Regions from separate parts of the Allofournierella massiliensis genome, predicted to be linked through region 2. Evidence: riboswitches for the same ligand, from Rfam matches in the RefSeq annotation. Region 2 holds a riboswitch; the other holds the start of a gene.
What was found. Region 2 has a riboswitch for thiamine pyrophosphate ahead of ACESYO_RS14880 (energy-coupled thiamine transporter ThiT). Riboswitches for the same ligand answer to the same signal wherever they lie in the genome.

Region 1: another riboswitch for thiamine pyrophosphate. It lies ahead of ACESYO_RS03480 (YkoF family thiamine/hydroxymethylpyrimidine-binding protein); the one in region 2 lies ahead of ACESYO_RS14880 (energy-coupled thiamine transporter ThiT).

What each region holds. Positions count from the first base shown of each region.
Region 1 covers NZ_CAXSWZ010000004.1:54,001-63,320, reverse strand. Annotated here, with positions in the region: gene ACESYO_RS03500 (carboxymuconolactone decarboxylase family protein) at 1-589, opposite strand, end outside; gene ACESYO_RS03495 (MerR family transcriptional regulator) at 593-958, opposite strand; gene ACESYO_RS03490 (LysR family transcriptional regulator) at 1,041-1,928, opposite strand; gene ACESYO_RS03485 (low molecular weight protein-tyrosine-phosphatase) at 2,089-2,547, shown strand; TPP riboswitch at 2,609-2,708, shown strand; gene ACESYO_RS03480 (YkoF family thiamine/hydroxymethylpyrimidine-binding protein) at 2,826-3,458, shown strand; gene ACESYO_RS03475 (ECF transporter S component) at 3,503-4,105, shown strand; gene ACESYO_RS03470 (ABC transporter ATP-binding protein) at 4,098-5,555, shown strand; gene ACESYO_RS03465 (energy-coupling factor transporter transmembrane component T family protein) at 5,543-6,259, shown strand; gene ACESYO_RS03460 (radical SAM protein) at 6,276-7,502, shown strand; gene ACESYO_RS03455 (hypothetical protein) at 7,505-7,990, shown strand; gene ACESYO_RS03450 (hypothetical protein) at 8,097-8,291, opposite strand; gene ACESYO_RS16465 (MobA/MobL family protein) at 8,397-9,125, shown strand; gene ACESYO_RS16460 (hypothetical protein) at 9,177-9,320, shown strand, end outside.
Region 2 covers NZ_CAXSWZ010000038.1:14,827-24,146, reverse strand. Annotated here, with positions in the region: gene ACESYO_RS14895 (iron-containing alcohol dehydrogenase) at 1-852, opposite strand, end outside; gene ACESYO_RS14890 (LysR family transcriptional regulator) at 1,127-2,089, shown strand; gene ACESYO_RS14885 (class D sortase) at 1,970-2,764, opposite strand; gene ACESYO_RS14880 (energy-coupled thiamine transporter ThiT) at 2,922-3,545, opposite strand; TPP riboswitch at 3,662-3,779, opposite strand; gene ACESYO_RS14875 (endonuclease III domain-containing protein) at 3,848-4,498, opposite strand; gene glyA (serine hydroxymethyltransferase) at 4,703-5,956, shown strand; gene ACESYO_RS14865 (alpha/beta hydrolase) at 6,042-6,881, shown strand; gene ACESYO_RS14860 (replication-associated recombination protein A) at 6,886-8,154, shown strand; gene ACESYO_RS14855 (Fur family transcriptional regulator) at 8,454-8,837, shown strand.

The DNA.
Region 1 (9,320 bases), on a different contig from region 2:
GTGCAATATAGACCACATCGCCCGGATGCAGCTTGCGGGCAGGCTGCTCCCATTCCTGATACCAGCCCTCGCCATCGGTACAGAGCAGGATCTGCCCTCCCTTGTGATGAATGTGCCAGTTGTTGCGGCAGCGAGGCTCGAAGGTCACGTTGCACACTTTCACGCCCTCGGCATTCAGTGGATTCAGATAGCTGTTGCCGATGAAATACTGCGCATAGGCAGTGTTGGGCTGACCGAGGCCGAACAGAGAATCCGAGGGATCAGCCTTCTCCTCAGCATAGATTTCCCGCACCATGGGGAAAACCGCCCAGGCGTTGGGCCAACCCACATAAAAGGCGATGTGGGTGATGATCTCCACCATTTCGGTTTTGGTCACGCCATGATTTTTTGCATTCTGGATATGATATTTCAGGGAATTGTCGGTGATACCCTTGGATACCAGTGCCACCACGGTGATCATGGAACGATCCCGCAGCGACAGCTTATCCTCCCGGGACCATACCTCGCCGAACAGCACATCGTCGTTGAGCTGGGCAAATTTGGGCGCAAGGTCGCCCAGTCCGTTTCTTCCTGCCGTTTGTTTGATCATTGATCACTTGCCTCCTGTTCCTGCTTGTGTTTTTCGAATCTCGTGGCGCAGATAATCCAGACGCTGGAGCTGCCGCTCCTTGAAGTGGATCTCGTCCAGGGCCGCGGCCCGCTTTTTTTCCAGCATACGAAGGCGCTCGGCTCCGGTGGCCTCGCCCTCCAGCAGCAGCCGCATGTAAGTCTCCACTTCCTCTGTGCAAAAGCCGATATCGTGCAGGGTCATGATGACGCTCAGACGTTCCAGATCGGAATCGTCGTACTGCCAGGCACCCATCACCTTTTTGACCGCTCCGCACAATCCCCAACTCTCGTATTCCCGCAGAATATTCATGGGAATCTGATATCGCTCGCTTGCCTCCTGAATGGTCATACGCCGCCCTCCAAAAAACAAAATGTAGATGCCCTGGCCGGACATCTACATTGTAAATCGCTTTCAGATCACTGTCTAATACTTATTTTGAAGTTTCAGAAATAGCAAAAAGGCATTTTTTAATATGTTCCAGCAGTGCAGCCACCGCAGGCGGAAAGGTCTCGGTCTTTTTCCAGGCCAGAACCGTACTAGACTCCAGCGCGGGCGACAGGGGCAGAAAGCGCAGTCCCTCATAGCTGCAGCGGAGCCGGATGGTCAGAAACGCTCCCATCCCCTCTCGAGCCAGAAGGGTCATGTTGTAGGGCAGGTTGCCGGTGGCCGCCACCTGCATCTGCTGGGCATAGGGACCCATCCAATGCTCCAGCTCTTTCTGAATCATCTCACGGCGGGTAAAGATCAGGGGCACCTGCGCAAGATCCTCTGCAGTGACACACTCCTTTTGCGCCAATGGATAATCCTCCGGCACATGTACGCCCCATTGCTCCTTCACCGGCAGGCGAATGAAGTCGTATTTGCTGATGTCCACCGGTTCCAGCAGCAGGGCCAGATCCAGCATGCCGTCTTCGATCCGCTCCTTGGTGTTGTCGGCGTTGCCACTGTACAGCTGATAAGTCACCTGAGGATGAAGCGCCTGGAAAGAGGCCAGCCACCCGGCCAGAAGATGCATGCCCTCCAGGTCGCCGCTGCCGATGGAGATTACACCTCGCAGCTCCGGCTCCCGGCGGAATTCCTGCACAGTTTTGTCCGCCAGATCCACCAGCTCCTGTGCCCGGCGGCGCAGCAGCATGCCATCGTTGGTCAGAATAATCCGGTGGCGGCTTCGCTCAAACAGCTTAACCCCCAGCTCCTCCTCCAGCTGCATCAGCTGACGGGAAAGGGTGGGCTGGGTCAGATGGAGCAGCGCCGCCGCTTTTGTAATGTTTTCCTCCCGAGCCACGGCCAGGAAGTATTTGAGCACTCGAAGATCCATGATTTTGCCCCCTCCTCTTTTCAACATCCTATCACGGAACCGCCGGGCAGACAAGGGCAGCTTCCTTTGCCGCAGGGTTTTACATTTTACGCAAAGCAGGTTACAATAGGTCCATAAAACAGCGAAAACGCAAAATTTCCCCGGAAAGGATTATTGTGCTATGACCAGAATACTTTTTGTGTGCTTAGGCAACATCTGCCGCAGCCCCATGGCCGAATATGTGATGCGGGACCTGGTGCGCCAGGCCGGGCTGGAGGACCAGATTCAGGTGGCCTCCGCCGCTACCAGCCGGGAGGAGCTGGGCAACCCGGTGTATCCCCCCGCCCGCCGCAAGCTGGCGGAGCACGGCATTGCCTGCGAGGGCCATGCCGCCCGTCAGATGACTGCCGCAGACTATGACCGGTTCGACCTGCTGATCGGTATGGATCAGAACAACCTGCGGAATATGAACCGCATCTGCGGCGGTGATCCGCAGCATAAGCTGCGCATGCTGATGGATTACACCGACCGCCCAGGCGAGGTGGCAGACCCTTGGTACACCGGCGATTTTGAGCGCACCTGGCAGGATGTGCTGGCCGGCTGCCAGGGCCTGCTGGCGCAGCTGGAGAGCGGGGACTGAATTGCCCCGCTTGACAGCACTTTCCTCCGGTGTTATAGTAAATAGCGAAATTTGAATAGTTTTGGAATTCTGGGGGGACTCTTCGGAGTTGAGAAGGTAAAACCTGACCCCACGAACCTGATCTGGTTCATACCAGCGTAGGGAAGCAATTCTGAAGCCCCGGTTCTGCCCGCCTGTTTCAGTGCGAGCACCGAGACCTTGCAGTAAAAGGGATGCTTTTCCAGGTGAAAGGCATCCCTTTTTCTTTTATATTTCTTGCAAAGGAAGGAATCATTGCTATGGAAAACAACACCTGCTGCGGATGCAGCCGGCCGGACCTGCCCTGGGCGGGCCGCGGCACCAATCTGGATATCTCCGGCTGCCGTTTCTCGCTCTACCCCATGGACTCGAACTTTGTGCCCATCATTTTGGGCGCGCTGGAAAAGACCGACACCTCGGCGGTGTGGAGCCAGTCGGACGCACTTTCCACCGTTTACCGCGGACGCCTGCCCTACGTGGTGGACGCGGTGGAGGGTCTGTTCGTAAACGCATGGCAGCCCACCGTTCACATGGCACTGGAGGGCCAGTTCTCCAAGGGCTGCCCCGGTGACACCGACGGGGACAGCCTGCTCACCCGGGAAGGCCCCGGTCCCAATGCACAGACCATCGCCGGCGCCCACTTCCCGGTGCTGTGCAAACTGGCACTGTATCCCATGGGCGTGAGCGACTACATCGACCGCATTGCCGAGGTCTGGCACATGGCAGAGGATGCCGGTCTGAATCCCACCAGCGTTCATTATGCCACCCGCATCAACGGCGATGTACAGGCAGTGTTTGACTATCTGCATGCGGTCTGCCGCCACATGGAGCAAACGGTTCCCCATTACATTCTGCATTTCACCCTCTCGGTGAACAGCCCCACGGCGGAATGATTCCTCATTATTCAAAAACAGCAATTAAGGAGTTGGAACAACCAATGAAACAGAAAGAATCAAGCTATTCCTGGAAACTGCAGGACATTATTTTTGTGGCCATGCTGTGTGTGGTATTCGGCGTGGTTTATCTGGCAGGCGTTTACCTGATCTCGCCTCTGACCGCCATCTTTGCCCCTCTGGGTGTTTCGCTGCTGGGCACCGAGATGATTTTCGGTATCTGGTTTATGGCTGCCACCCTGGCCGCCTACATTCTGCAGAAGCCCGGCGCAGCCATCATTGCTGAGGTTCTGGCCTCCCTGATCGAGGTGCTGCTGGGCAATATGTACGGTCCTATGGTAATCGTGGCGGGTATCGTACAGGGCGCGGGCGCTGAGCTGGTGTTCGCTGCCTGGCGCTACAAGCGGTTCGACCGCACCACCATGTACCTGGCCTCTGTGGGCTGCACTATCACCGGCTTTTTGTGGAGTTTCGTGCGCTCCAACTATCTGGCCATTGCACCCCAGCTGCTGGTGGTATACTTTGTGGTACGCCTGATCAGCTCCTTTATCTTCTCCGGCGTGCTGTGCAAGCTGATGGGCGACAGTCTGGCCCGCACCGGTCTGCTGAAGAGCTATGCCCTGGGCCGGGCCATGCGGGATGAGTAAGCCGGTGCTCAGCTGCCGGGACCTGACCTTCCGCTATCAGAAGGAGGATGTGTTCCGGCAGCTCTCCTTTGCCATTCAGCCCGGGGAGGCTGTGCTTCTGATGGGGCCTTCCGGCTGCGGCAAAAGCAGTCTGGCCTACTGCCTGGCCGGGCTTTACCCTGCCTACGCGGGAACTCTGAGCGGCGAAATTCTTCTTGAGGGTAAGCCTCTGGAGGATTACCCGCTGGCCCAGCGAGCCCGGGGTGTGTCCATCCTGTTCCAGAACCCGGACGATCAGTTCTGCATGGACCGGGTGGATCACGAAATCCTGTTTGCGCTGGAAAACATCAACTATCCGGGCGATCTGCGTGCCCGCACCCGGGAGCTGCTGGCACTGGTGGGTCTGGAGGATGTGGAGCATCATCTGATTCACACCCTGTCCGGCGGAATGAAACAGAAGCTGGCGCTAGCCACCGCCCTTGCCACCGAGGCAAAGCTGCTCATTCTGGACGAGCCCTTTGCCAATCTGGACCCCGGCTCCTGCGCTGATCTCTCGATGAAGCTGGCTCAGCTGAACCGGCAGGGGCTTTCCCTCTTTGTTGTGGACCACCGGCCGGATTACTGGCTGCCTTTTTTAAGCCGCATTCTGCTGATGGACAAAAGCGGCAACCTTTTGCCGGAAAGCATTCTTCCGGAGGAGCTGCAGGCCCACCGGGAGCTGTTCCGGGAACGTGGCCTGTTTGTGGACGACAGCTGGCTGGAGGGCCAGTCTCCCGCGCCTCTGCCCCAGCCGGAGGAATCCATGGTGCAGGCAAAAGACCTGCGGCTGCTGCAGGGCAAAACCACGGTGGCCGAGCATCTGAGTTTTGACTTTCCCCGAGGCGGCATTACCGCGCTGGTGGGGCGAAACGGCAGCGGCAAAACCACCCTGCTCACCTGCCTTGCCGGGGCCGGACGCTGCAAGGGCAGCCTGAAAGTAAACGGCGCTGCGGGGCTGGTGTTCCAGAATCCCCGGTTCCAGTTTTTGAGCCTGACCGTGGAGGATGAGGTTTTGACCACCCTGCGGGGACTGGAGCCCAAAGCCGAAGAGCAAGCCCTGCGCCAGAAGGCCCGGGCACTGCTGGAGGAATTTGACCTGCTGGCCTGGCGCAAGCACTCCCCCTATGAACTGAGTCAGGGGCAGCAGCGGCGACTGGCTCTGCTGGCCATGCTGGCGGGCAACCGGCCGCTTCTTTTGCTGGACGAACCCACCTATGCACAGGACGAACGGGCCACTCAATTCATCATGGAGCTGCTGCGCCGCCGCATTGATCAGGGTCTCACCGCCGTGATTGCCACCCATGATCTGGCGCTGGCCCGCTGCTTTGCCAACCGGATCTATTTGCTGGAGGACGGCCGCATGCAGCTGCTCAGCCCGGAACAGCTGGACCAATATACCGAGGAAAGGAGCCATGCCCCATGCGCGCTTTGAATCCCGCCTACAAGCTGCTCACCCTGATCATTGCTTCGCTGATGCTCTCGGTCACCTACAACACCCGACTGGATCTGGTGGTGGCAGGCTGCTGCCTGGTGGTAACTCTATGCACCCCGCGGGTGGATCGGAAATTTCTGTTCATCTCGCTCACACCGTTTCTCATCGCTGCCTTCGGCATGTTCATGACCGGCCTGCTGTTCCCCAGTCAGGCGGCTGCACAAGGGGTGGAGACCGCTGTATTCGGCCAGCGGGTGATCTACGCCAGCTCGCTGAAAAGTGCCTGCCAGCTGGCCGCCCGGGTGCTGGCCTTCGGCGGCCTGGGCATGCTGTTCGCGTTTACCACCGAGCCAATGGAGCTGATTATGAGCCTGATGCAGCAGTTCCATCTGCCCCCGAAATTTGCCTATGGCATTCTGGCTGCCTATCATTTCTTCCCGGTGGTGCGTAGCGAGTTCGGCACCGTGGGCGTGGCACTGCGGGTTCGCGGTGTAAAGGCAACACCCTTTTCACCAAAACGAATCCTCCCCATGCTGGTTCACGCACTGGAACGTTCCCAAAGTCTCGCCATGGCTATGGAGTCCCGAGGGTTCCAGAATGATGCGCCCCGGGCTGTGGCCTTCCGGGTACGGTTCGGCTGGGCGGATATCGCCTTTCTGATCGGTTTGCCCGCCGCACTTCTGGTCGGGCTCTGGCTTTTATAACCACAGGAGCAATGCAATGAATCATACAAAACAAGCGGAGCTGGCCCAGCTGCAGGCGGCCCGCTACCCAAACTTTTCCCCTTTTGTGCTGCTGAAGCTGAGCATGATCCGTTACGGGGCAGTGCTCACCCCCGCCGCGCTGGAGAAAATTCAAGGCTCCATTTACGCCTTTTCCAGCGACACTGCCTTTGACATCCGTTTTTCCGGCCGCAAGGCCTGTACTGCCGTGCCCGGACCGATTCTGCTGCGGGACGGCACCTTCGTTTACATCAACTACGGCGACCCTTATGAGGACCCCTACCAGATCGACTGGGAGGGCGGGCTGTTTTTGCTGAAGGAGGGCAACACGCTGATCGATGTGATCGACTTTGTGCCCCGGCCCGAATTTTACGGCAAAATCACCAGCCTCGGCACTCCCATGGCCGCAGTGGCAGACGTACGCGGCCAGAAGCTGATTCTGAACGCCTTCCAGCGCTGCCGCTTCTGGGAGGGCGGCCACCAATGTGGCTTCTGTGCCTTTTTCACCGGCGGACAGAGCCGGGGTGAGGTGAACTGCCAGGATGTGCGGGAAACCATTCAGGAGGCGCTCAAAGAGCCGGGTCGTTTTTCCGAGATCAGTCTGTCTGGTGGATCGGATTTTTCCGGCGAACCGCCCTTTTCCTGTGAGGTGGACCGGTACATCCGGGTCCTGCAGGCCATCGGGGAAAACTTCACCGGCCGCTTCCCCTGCCAGTTGATGGCACCTGCCTATCCCAAACAGCAGCTGGAACGCATCTGGCGCGAGACCGGCATCACCTCCTATGCGCCCAACATCGAGGTCTGGGGCAAGGCTCTGTTTCAGGAGCTCTGCCCCGGCAAAGAGCAATGGGTCGGCTATGAGGAATGGATTCGCCGCACGTTGGACGCGGTAGAGGTATTCGGGCGCGGCAAGGTGTGCACCCAGGTTGTTGCCGGTGTGGAGCTGGCCGCAAAGAACGGCTTTTCCGATGTGGAGGCCGCGCTGGAATCCAATTTTGAGGCCTGTGAGTTTTTCGCCAGCCACGGAGTGAACTTTTTGTGCACCATCTGGCGCCCGCACCGGGCCACCCGGCTGGGTTACCGGCCCATGCCGCCGCTGGAATACTATGTGCGGCTGGCCGAAGGGCTGCACAGCATCCGTAAAGCGCATGGACTTTACAATACAAATGACGACTATAAGCACTGCGGGAACCACCCGGACAGTGAACTGGAAAGGGGTGATTGAGGATGGAACTACCGATTTTCACCCCACTTTCGTCTGAAACAGCTGCCCTCCTGCCTGTATGGGACAATGCGGTGGCACAGGCGCAGGATCTGGAGGGTTCGCTGTCATTTTCCTGTCCCGTGGTGGCCAGCCAGAATGGCGCCACACTCTTACTGGGCCTTGCCCAGGAACGGACCGCCGCCGGACGCGCACTGGTACGGGCACTCTGGTTCGATCAGCCGGTGACTCTGTGGCTGCCGGGTAAGACCGACTGGCTTCAGCTGACTGCCCGGGCCTGGAAGTGCCACATCACCGGCCCGGTGTTCCGGGAGCTTCTGGAGCAGGCACGCCGCCGGGACCCCGCCGCTGACCTTGCCGTCGTATGGGAGCTGCTGCCCACGGCGCAAAGCTCCTCTTCCCAGCCGCCTCAGCCGGTGGACTGCCCCCTTCTGCGGGAGGCAGAAATTCATCTGGAGCTGCTGCGGCCTGCGGAAGTTGATGAACAGTAATACAAAAAGACAGGCGCTCTGCCCGGTGTATCTGACCGGGTGGAGCGCCTGTTTTTTGACTGAGGCAGCCGTTTGCCTCCGGCTTTTTGCAGGGGACAGAAATCGGCTACTTTTTGTTTCTTTTCCGACTGCGGAAAAAGGCGCAAATTCCTGCGCCGCTCACGCCGCTTCCATGCGATATCGCAGCGGTGTTTTCCGTCTCTTTTTTTACCGCCTTAATGGTGATGCTGCAAAGAGCAATTTCCTGCCCGCCTTCCGCAGCAACGGTGACCGTAGTGCTTCCCTCTTTCAAGGGTTTCACGATTGCTTTCGTTCCATCCACCGGGTCCTGGGTGATCTGTACAACACCATCGGGAGTGCTGCTCCATGTTATCTTTTTGTTTGCAGCAGGTGAGTCCAGAGAAGCTTGAATCTCGGCAGCACCGCTTTGTTCCAGACGCAGGCTGTTCTGCTTGACTACACACGCAAACAGGGACTTGGGTGGAGGCAGGTTTTTCTGCCAGCCACCGCTCCCGCAGAGTGGCAGGATCGGGAAACCCTGTGGAACGCTGTGGAGGAAACCGAAACCGCAAAGGACAGTCGCCTCGCCCGTGAATTTGTGGCGGCACTGCCCATAGAGTTGAGCCGGGAGGAACAAATCCAGCTCCTGCAAGATTTTATCAAGGAACAGTTTGTTGCAGACGGAATGTGCGCCGATGCTGCCATCCATGACCCGTATCCTCCCGGACACAATCCCCATGCTCATATCCTGCTGACGGTGCGCCCGCTGGATGAAAAGGGAAAATGGCAGTACAAGCCCGAGAAAGAATATCTCTGTGTCAAAGACGGCGAGGAACGGGGCTTTACTGCCGCTGAGTTCAAGCAGGCACAGGCCGATGGATGGGAGAAACAGTACCAGTATAAGGTAGACAAAAAGAAGGTGTATATGCCCCCTTCCGCAGCGCAGGCGCAGGGCTATGAACGGGTGTCCAAGTACCCCAAAAGCACCAAATATGGCAGGCAGAATCCCATCACGGAACGATGGAATAGTGCTGAACAGCTTGTCCTGTGGCGGGCTGCATGGGCAAATGTGGCAAACCGCCATCTGGAGCGCACCGGACATGAGGAACGCATCGACCACCGCAGCCATGCCTAGCGTGGGCTGCTGGAGCAGCCTACGCTCCATGAGGGTGTGGTTGCCAGAGCCATGGAGAAAAAAGGTATTATCTCTGACCGATGTGAACTGAACCGGCAGATCAAGGCGGACAATGCCCTGCTTCGGGAGCTGAGAGGACAGGTTAAAAAGCTGGCGCAAACAGTCAAAAATACCCTCCCGGCGCTTGCCGAGGCC
Region 2 (9,320 bases):
CAGGTACATGGCGTTGGCGCAGCCGTGTACGATGTGGCCGCCGGAGTAAGCAGCACCGGTCTTGTGAGCCATGCTGTGAACGATGCCCAGCAGAGCGTTGGAGAAGGCCATGCCGGCCAGGCACTGAGCGTTGTGCATGCGGTCACGGGCATCCATGTCGCCGTTGTAGCTGGCAACCAGATCATTGTGGATCATCTTGATGGCATGCAGAGCCAGAGGATCGGTGTAATCGCAGTTGCAGGTGGAAACATAGGCCTCAATGGCATGGGTCATAGCGTCCATACCGGTGTGAGCGGTCAGCTTCGGGGGCATCTTCTCGGCCAGCTCGGGATCAACGATGGCAACATCGGGAGTGATGTTGAAGTCGGCCAGAGGATACTTAATGCCCTTGGTATAGTCGGTGATTACGCTGAACGCGGTAACCTCGGTAGCAGTACCGGAGGTGGAAGGAATGGCGCAGAAGTGAGCCTTCTGGCGCAGCTTGGGGAAGTTGAAGGGGATGCACAGCTCCTCAAAGGTCACATTGGGGTACTCGTAGAAAGCCCACATGGCCTTGGCAGCGTCGATGGGGGAACCACCGCCCATGGCAACGATCCAGTCAGGCTGGAACTCGGTCATGGCAGCAGCGCCGCGCATAACGGTTTCCACAGAGGGATCGGGCTCAACATTCTCAAACAGATAAACTTCCATGCCGCCTTCCTTCAGGGCATTGATGGCGCGATCCAGGAAGCCGAAGCGCTTCATGCTGCCGCCGCCAACAACGACGAAAGCCTTCTTGCCACCCAGGTTCTTCAGTTCTTCCAAAGAGCCCTTGCCATGATACAGATCGCGGGGAAGAGTAAAACGTGCCATTGTTCATTACCTCCAAAAAAATTCCGAAAATGAAATAACATGTTCTAAACGTTAAAATCTTAACGCGAAAAGGGCGAAAAGAAACCGCACAAGGCGGCAGGCGTTTGAATGTTATTTTCTTGACACCCCTATGATACCATTGCCATATCCTGGTGGGTAATGTATTATATAAATAAAACTATATCAAAAGTGATATAATAGTGGGCTGTTTACAAAGTTTTTACACATGTTTCGTGAAAATACGCTGGCAAACTACACAAAGGAGGAAAAGGGAATGAATTTACAACAGCTGCGCTGTGTACTGGAAATTGCGCGGGTGGGCAGTATGACCAAGGCAGCTCAGAATCTGTATATCAGCCAACCCAACCTGAGTCGAACCATCAAGGAACTGGAGAAGGAGCTTGGGGTCAGCCTGTTCCGGCGGGGAGCACAGGGCATGGAGCCTACGGTGGAGGCGGCCCAGCTGCTGCGCTATGCCGAGACCATCCTGCGTCAGGTGGGCGAGCTGGAAAGCATCTATCGCACCCATGAACAGACCATGCGGCTGGCGCTGGCCGGGCCGCACAGCGGCTACATCACCCGGGCGCTGGCCGCCTTTCTGGCAAAGCAGCAGGGCAGGCCGTTGAATGTGAGCTATCAGGAATCGGCCACGGCCCAGGCACTGGATGCGGTGAGCCGGGGCCAGGTGCAGATCGCCGTGGTGCGGTATCAGCTGCTGTATGACGATTATTTCAAGGAGCTGTTTGCCAAGGCGGGTCTTGCCAGCCGTACTCTGCTGCGTTTTACGCCCTGTGTGCTGATGGCGCCGGGGCATCCGCTGGCCGGGCAGGGAACATTGCAATACGATCAGCTGCAGCAGTATCCCCAGATTTTGCGGGGGGATGCCCAGCTGGCGGAGCAGACGGAATTTGCGGCTCCGCCACAGGAACCGGCGGGCCGTATTCATGTGCAGGATCGGGCCAGTATGTATGAGCTGCTGCGGGGCGTACCGGGCAGCTATGCCTGGTCAAATCCGCTTCCGGAGGCGGAATGCCGCCGCCACGGCCTTGTGCAGCAGCGCTGCGCCGGTGTGGCAATGAACCGGGATGTGGCCCTGTGGCAGGCAAAATACGGCCTTTCACCCCTTGCACGGGATTGCCTTGTGGCGCTGCAGGAGGCGGCCAGCCGACAGGGCATGCTGCTGCGGGCCATGCAGAAAGCACAGGAGGGGCCGACTGCCCTTTCCGCAGAACAATAAGAAAACGCCCTTTCCAATGGTGTGGGAAAGGGCGTTTTTGACTGGAATCAGTTGTCCACGATTTCGGGGCCGCTGATGTATTTGCCATAGATGAAATAGCGCTGGCTGGTGTGCTGCAGAGTGCCGAAGGGGTAGCAGGTATAGAGTCACATTCTCCTCGTCTGCTTCCAGATCGTAGGCAGAGGTATCGGTATCCAGTGCCACCTGCATATTCACCACTTCATAATGATACTCGCCGTAATAGGTGGTGATCACGATCTCGTCGCCCAGCTCCACATTTTCAAAGTCGCGGAAATAGCTGTTGGTGTGGGCTCCGGCCAGAATGGTTCCGCCCTCACCGGGAATATGCGCGCCGGTGTAGGTGCCCGCACCCTTGCTCAGCTGGGTTTTGCTGTCGCCCCAGTACATGGCGCAGTCCACATTGGTGCCGGGAATCACAATGCGGCCCAATTCGTCACCCACGGAAGGGTAACCACCGAAATCATCCAGATTCACAGTGGGTTCCCGTGTGGGCTCCGGCGTGGGGCTGGGAGTGGGTTCCGGTGTGGGCACTGCAGTGGGAGCCGGTGTGGGGGTGGGCGTGGGTTCCGGCGCGCTGAATGCGCCGCAGCCACACAGCATCAGGGCAGCACAGGCGGTCAGTGCAAGGCTTTTCCATAAAAAAGGCAGCTTCAAGGGGTTACACCTCGTTTTCAAGAATAAAATACTCCGGAGAGATTTTTACCGGGAGTTTCTTCAGTATATCAAAAAAAGACAGGACAGTAAAGGCACGGCGAAACAGAAAAAACCGGGGGTGCTTCCGGATTGGAAACACCCCCGGCTGGAAGAAAAATTACGCCTGAGGCGCAAACAGCTTGGGCAGCATTTTATAAAGAACGATGGCCACCACAGTGGTGAGAATGGCTTCCGGCAGCATATAGGTGCCGTTGTATACCGCGCTGTACAGCCAGCACAGAGCGTTTTCGCCCATGCTGGCGATCTGAGCGCCCCAGCCGAACTCGGTCATCCACTCAAAGGCATAGTCGTAGTCCTTCCAGACGATGTAGCCGGACAGGAAGCTGCACAGGTAGCGCAGCAGGCAAACCGCCAGAGTGCCCACGCAGACGCCGGCCAGCCGGTTGGGGATGGGCTTTGCAATCAGACCGGCCAGCCCCAGCACGGTGAAGGCGATCAAAAAGTCCAGCAATACACTGCCCACTACGGCGCCCAGCGTCTGGCAGTAAGTCAGATCGCTGACACCCAGCAGCAGCTGGATCAGGCTGAACACGAAAGCGGTGAGCAGGCTCCAGGCGGGGCCGCGGCGGAAGCTGACCAGAATGATGGGCAGCATGCTCACTAGGGTGATGGAGCCGCCGTGAGGCAGCTTGAAGATGGGAATGTAGCTCAGAATGGTGGCCAGCGCGATCATCAGCGCGCATTCCACCAGCGCATGGGTGCGGGTCGTCGATTTTGCCATGGTTTGTACCAGCCTTTCCCGGCCTTTTTGGCCGTGTGAAAAAAGATTAGTACATAAAAACGGGCGCAAAAAACGCCCCTGCACAGGCAAAAAACCATGCAGGGGCGCAATGATTGCGCTATGATCCTCAAACTTCCTACGCCGGCATTACCCGGATCAGGTTCAAGGTGACCCAGAGCTGCACTTTGCTCTGATCTCAGCCGGGGATGGCCCCCAGCGCCCCTGTTTTTATGTCCGTGCATAAGTATAACACGATAGAGGAATTTGTCAAGGTTTTCCTTTTCTGGTAGGAAGAAAAGGGCTTATGACTCGGCGGGAACGGCCTTCTTGCCGGTTTTGCAGATGTCCTTCAGGCAGCAGGCGGCGCAGTCCGGCTTGCGGGCGTCGCACACGGCCCGGCCGTGCAGCACGAACCGGTGGCACAGATCGCTGCCCTCCTCCGGGGGAATGATCTTCCACAGGGCCATCTCCACCTTTTTGGGCTCGGTGATGTTCTTTACCAGGCCGATCCGGTTGCACAGGCGGATACAGTGGGTATCGGTGACGATGGCAGGCTTGCCGAACACGTCGCCCATGATCAGGTTGGCGCTTTTGCGGCCCACGCCGGGCAGGCTGAGCACCGCGTCGAAATCGTCCGGAACCTTGCCGCCGAAATCGTCCCGCAGGCGGCGCATGCACAGGCTGATGTCCCGCGCCTTGGAGCGGCCCAGCCCGCAGGGTTTCACGATGGCTTCGATCTCCTCCGGCTCGGCAGCGGCCAGCGCATCCACACTGGGGTATTTGGCGAACAGATCCTTGCACACCACATTTACCCGGGCGTCGGTGCACTGGGCAGCCAGCCGCACCTCCACCAGAAGCTGCCAGGCGTGGTCATAATCCAGAGTGCATTCCGCGATGGGGTAGGCGTCTTTCAGGCGCTGGATCACTTCCAGTGCCAGGGCTTTTGTGGTCATGGGTGAATCCCTCCGTTTTGGCTTGTATAAAAGAATTTTCAATGATTATAGCACGAATTCTCAGTTTGGGCAATTCTTTTTATAAACAGCAGAAAAAGCCATTGGAAACTTACTGCCGGGTGGTTGTGCCCGGGCGGCAGATGCGCTATAATAGAACAATAGTATACTAATGGCTGGGCCATACGGGAAAAGGAGTGGAAAAACATGTATCAGGATATGATGGATACCATCGGCTTTGTGGCCGGGCAGGACCCGGAGCTGGCCGAAGCCATGCAGCGGGAACTGGTTCGCCAGCGGCAGAACATTGAGCTGATTGCCAGCGAAAACATCGTCAGCCCGGCGGTAATGGCTGCAATGGGTACCGTGCTCACCAATAAATACGCCGAGGGCTACCCCGCCCACCGGTATTACGGCGGTTGTGCCTATGTGGATCAGGTGGAGCAGATTGCCATCGACCGCGCATGCAAGCTGTTTGGTGCAAAGTTCGCCAACGTGCAGCCCCACTCCGGTGCTCAGGCCAATCTGGCCGTGTATTTCGCGCTGCTGGAGGTGGGCGACACCATTCTGGGTATGGATCTGGCTGCAGGCGGTCACCTGACTCATGGCAGCCCGGTGAACATGAGCGGCAAGAACTACCATTTCGTCCCCTATGGCGTGAATGAGGAAGGATATCTGGATTACGATGCACTGCGTCAGCTGGCCCGGGAAGTCAAGCCCAAAATGATCGTGGCGGGCGCTTCTGCTTATCCCCGTGCCATTAAATTTGATGTGCTGTCCGACATTGCCCACGAGGTGGGGGCTTACCTGATGGTGGATATGGCCCACATTGCCGGCCTGGTGGCGGGTGGCACGCATCAGAGCCCGGTGCCCTACGCGGACGTGGTGACCACCACTACCCACAAGACCCTGCGCGGGCCTCGCGGTGGCCTGATCCTGACCAACAATGAGGATCTGGCCAAGAAGATCAATAAGGCGGTATTCCCCGGTACCCAGGGCGGCCCGCTGGAGCATGTGATCGCCGCCAAGGCAGTCTGCTTCGGAGAGGCGCTGCGCCCGGAATTTAAAGAGTACGCCCGCAAAATCGTGGAGAACGCTCAGGTACTGGCGGATGCACTGACCGCCCGGGGTGTGAAACTGGTGAGCGGCGGCACGGACAATCACCTGATGCTGATCGACCTGTCCGACGAGGAGTGCACCGGCAAGGAGCTGGAGCACAATCTGGACGAGGTGTACATCACCGCCAACAAGAACTCGGTGCCCGGCGAAAAGCGCAGTCCCTTCGTGACCAGCGGTGTACGCATCGGCACACCGGCGGTGACCACCCGCGGCTTTGGCCCCGAAGAGATGAAGGTCATCGCGGACTGCATCGCGGACTGCATCTTCGATTTTGAGAATAAGAAGGATCAGGTGGCGGCCCGCGTGGCGGAGCTGACTGCCCGGTTCCCGCTGTATGAATAATCGGTAACATCAACAGAGGGCGGCTTTTCCCGTAAGGCGGGGGAAGCCGCCTTGCTGGCGCAATGCCAAAAAGGAGAGCTTAACCATGGCGTTTTTTACCTGCAAACTGAAAAGCCAGGCCCTGATGAGCACCACGCAGGTGCGGCTGTATTTCCCCTGTGATCTGGTGGACCGCTGGAAGGGCCAGCCGCCCCGGGCTGTGTTCACCCTGCTGCACGGTTATACCAACGATGGCGACGACTGGGTGAACATGTCGGCTGCGCTGCGCTATGCGGCGGACAACAACATTGCCCTCGTAATTCCGGATGCGGGCAATTCCTTCTATCACGACACCGCTTCCAATCAGGCTTACCATACCTGGCTCACCGAGGAGATGCCTGTGCTGCTGGATCAGATCGTGAAGCTGCCCCACGAGCGGGAGAAGAATTTCATCTGCGGCCTTTCCATGGGCGGCTACGGCGCGCTGATGCTGGCTCTCAATCACCCGGAGCGGTATGCGGGCTGCGCCAGCTTCTCCGGCGCGGTGGCCATGCACCTGATGCTGGGCCAGAAAGACAACCCTCTGGTGCGCTATGTGTTCGAGCCGGTGTACGGTCAGGCGCTGGAGCTGCCGGAAAACCGGGACCTGTTCCGGCTGGTGCAGAAGGTGAGCGCCCTGCCTGCGGAGCAGCAGCCGAAGATCCTGTGCACCACCGGCCGTCAGGATCACGAGCCTTACTATATTTATGAGCAGAATCAGGCGTTCCGCCAGCTGGCCCAGAGCCTGCCGGTGGATTATACCTATATGGACTGGGATGGCGGCCACGAATGGGCGTTCTGGGATCGGAGCCTGGTCTATGCCATTGACCGGTTTGTGAATCCGGGCTATGCGGATCAGATCCTGAAGGGCTGGAGCAGCGAAGCCTTTACCACAGAAAGGGGATAACGCCATGAGTGAACCTCTGGCCCAGCGGCTGCGCCCGCGCACACTGAGCGAGGTGTGCGGCCAGCAGCATCTGCTTGGGGAGGAATGTGTGTTCCGCAAAACCATCGACAGCGGACGCATTCCCAATATGATCTTTTATGGCCCGTCCGGTGTGGGCAAAACTACGGTGGCCCGCATCATCGCGGAAAACAGCGGCATGCGACTGCATAAGCTCAACGGCACTTCCGCTTCCACCAGCGATATCAAGGCGGTGCTGGCTGAGATTGGTACCCTGAACAGCGCCAATGGTCTGCTTTTGTATCTGGACGAGATTCAGTATCTGAACAAAAAGCAGCAGCAGAGCCTGCTGGAGTGTATTGAGGACGGTTCGGTTACCCTGATTGCCTCCACCACGGAAAATCCTTATTTCTATATTTATAATGCGCTGCTCAGCCGGTGCACCGTGTTTGAATTCAAATCTCTGCAGCCGGCGGACATCGAGCAGGGAATCCGTAATGCGCTGACCCGGTTGGGAGAAGAGGATGGAGGCCCTGTTCAAATGCCCGAGGAGGCCTGCCGGTATCTGGCGGACGCCTGCGGGGGCGACATGCGCAAGGCACTTGGCTGCCTGGAATTTGCCGCCACTGCCGCTGCGCCGGATGCGGAAGGAAACCGGCTGATCACGCTGGAAATGGTCAAACAGGTGGCACGCCGTACCGCCATGCGTTACGATCGGGCAGGGGATGACCATTACGACATCGTTTCTGCCTATCAGAAATCCATGCGTGGCTCGGATCCGGATGCAGCGCTGCATTACCTGGGCCGCCTGCTGGAGGCGGGGGATCTGGTGAGTGCCTGTCGGCGGCTGATGGTCTGTGCCTGCGAGGATGTGGGCCTTGCCTACCCGCAGATCATGCCCATTGTTAAAGCCGCGGTGGACATCGCCAATATGGTTGGTCTGCCTGAGGCGCGCATCCCGCTGGCAAACGCGGTGGTGCTGGTGGCAACCAGCCCAAAATCCAACACCGCCTACATGGGAATCAACCGGGCTATGGCGGATCTGAAACGGGGCAGATCCGGCCCCATTCCCCGCCAGTTGCAAAACAAGCATTTTGACGGCGAGGATGCACTGGTAAAAGGCCAGAATTATAAATATCCCCACGATTTCCCCGGCCGGTGGGTGGAACAGCAGTACCTGCCGGATGCGTTGGCCGGAACGGTGTATTATGAATACGGAGAGAATAAAAATGAACAGGCAGCCAGAGCTTATTGGGATAAAATAAAGAAAAAGTAAAGCCTGCGATTTATTCTTATTAACCGCCGCCCGAAGCGATTCGGACGGCGGTTTTCACACTGCGCATAAACCCTCTGGCGGCAGATGAGGGAGCTTTGGCGGTTGCTACAAAAATGAAAAAAATCCTATAAAAATTTGCGCTCTTGCTTGACAAGGAATCGTTCCTATTTTAGTATATAAAGTGTAGAGTTAGAAAGGGTTTTGGCATTTTTAACTGCCTTTCGGATTTATGGATATTGACTATATGCTCCGGGCCCGCTTCCTCATAGAGAAAATTTACCGCAAAGGAGGTTTCCCAAATGCGCTATTCCCGTCAACGAGAGCTGGTTTTGCGTCAGGTGCAGAACCGCTGCGACCATCCCACGGCGGATGATATTTATCTGGCCATCCGCGAGGACTGCCCGGGCCTGAGCCTTGGCACGGTGTACCGCAACCTGAATGGCCTGGTGGAAATGGGCCGGGTGCGCCGCGTGTCGATCCCCGGCATGGCGGATCGGTTTGACCGTACCCTTTCCGAGCATGATCACCTTTATTGCACCCGCTGCGGAAAGGTGGAGGACGTTTTTCTGGACAAAACGGCGATCAATCAGATGATTGAGGCCCGCAAGGACCTGGCCATCGAGCATGTTTCGCTGAATCTTTATGGTTTATGTTCGGCCTGCCGTGAAGCGGGCCGCAGCTGAAAAAAGCTTTTTCGGCGCCCGGGTTGTGTTTGCAATCCGGGCGTTGTTTTTTTATACATATAAAGCTTTTAAAAAGCGTCATTTCCTATGAAAGCGTCGGAAAAATAGGGGGGAAACGGCCGAAACGTGTGATTTTGATGAAAAAATAAAAGTAATACTTTGCTGTTTTGCACAACAATGAATTGGAAGCTTTAGGCAAAAAATAGAAAACGTTCGAACCCACTTGCACGGCAAATATCATGGTGCTATACTGAACGTGCAGTGAGGAATGACACTTTTCTCACAGGTATAGTTTGATTTTTAACAGCCAACTGTAACGGAGTGCTTCGCGCACGGGTTGGGCAGGCACAACAGGCGTTGTGCTGTTCGTCAGTTACGGTACGGCTGTTCTTTTTTTGTGTTTTTTGATCATGATTGGGTCGTGAATCGTAGGGAAAAAGGGAAAAATCAGACAAAAATCAAGGTGAATAAAACGGCTGTAAC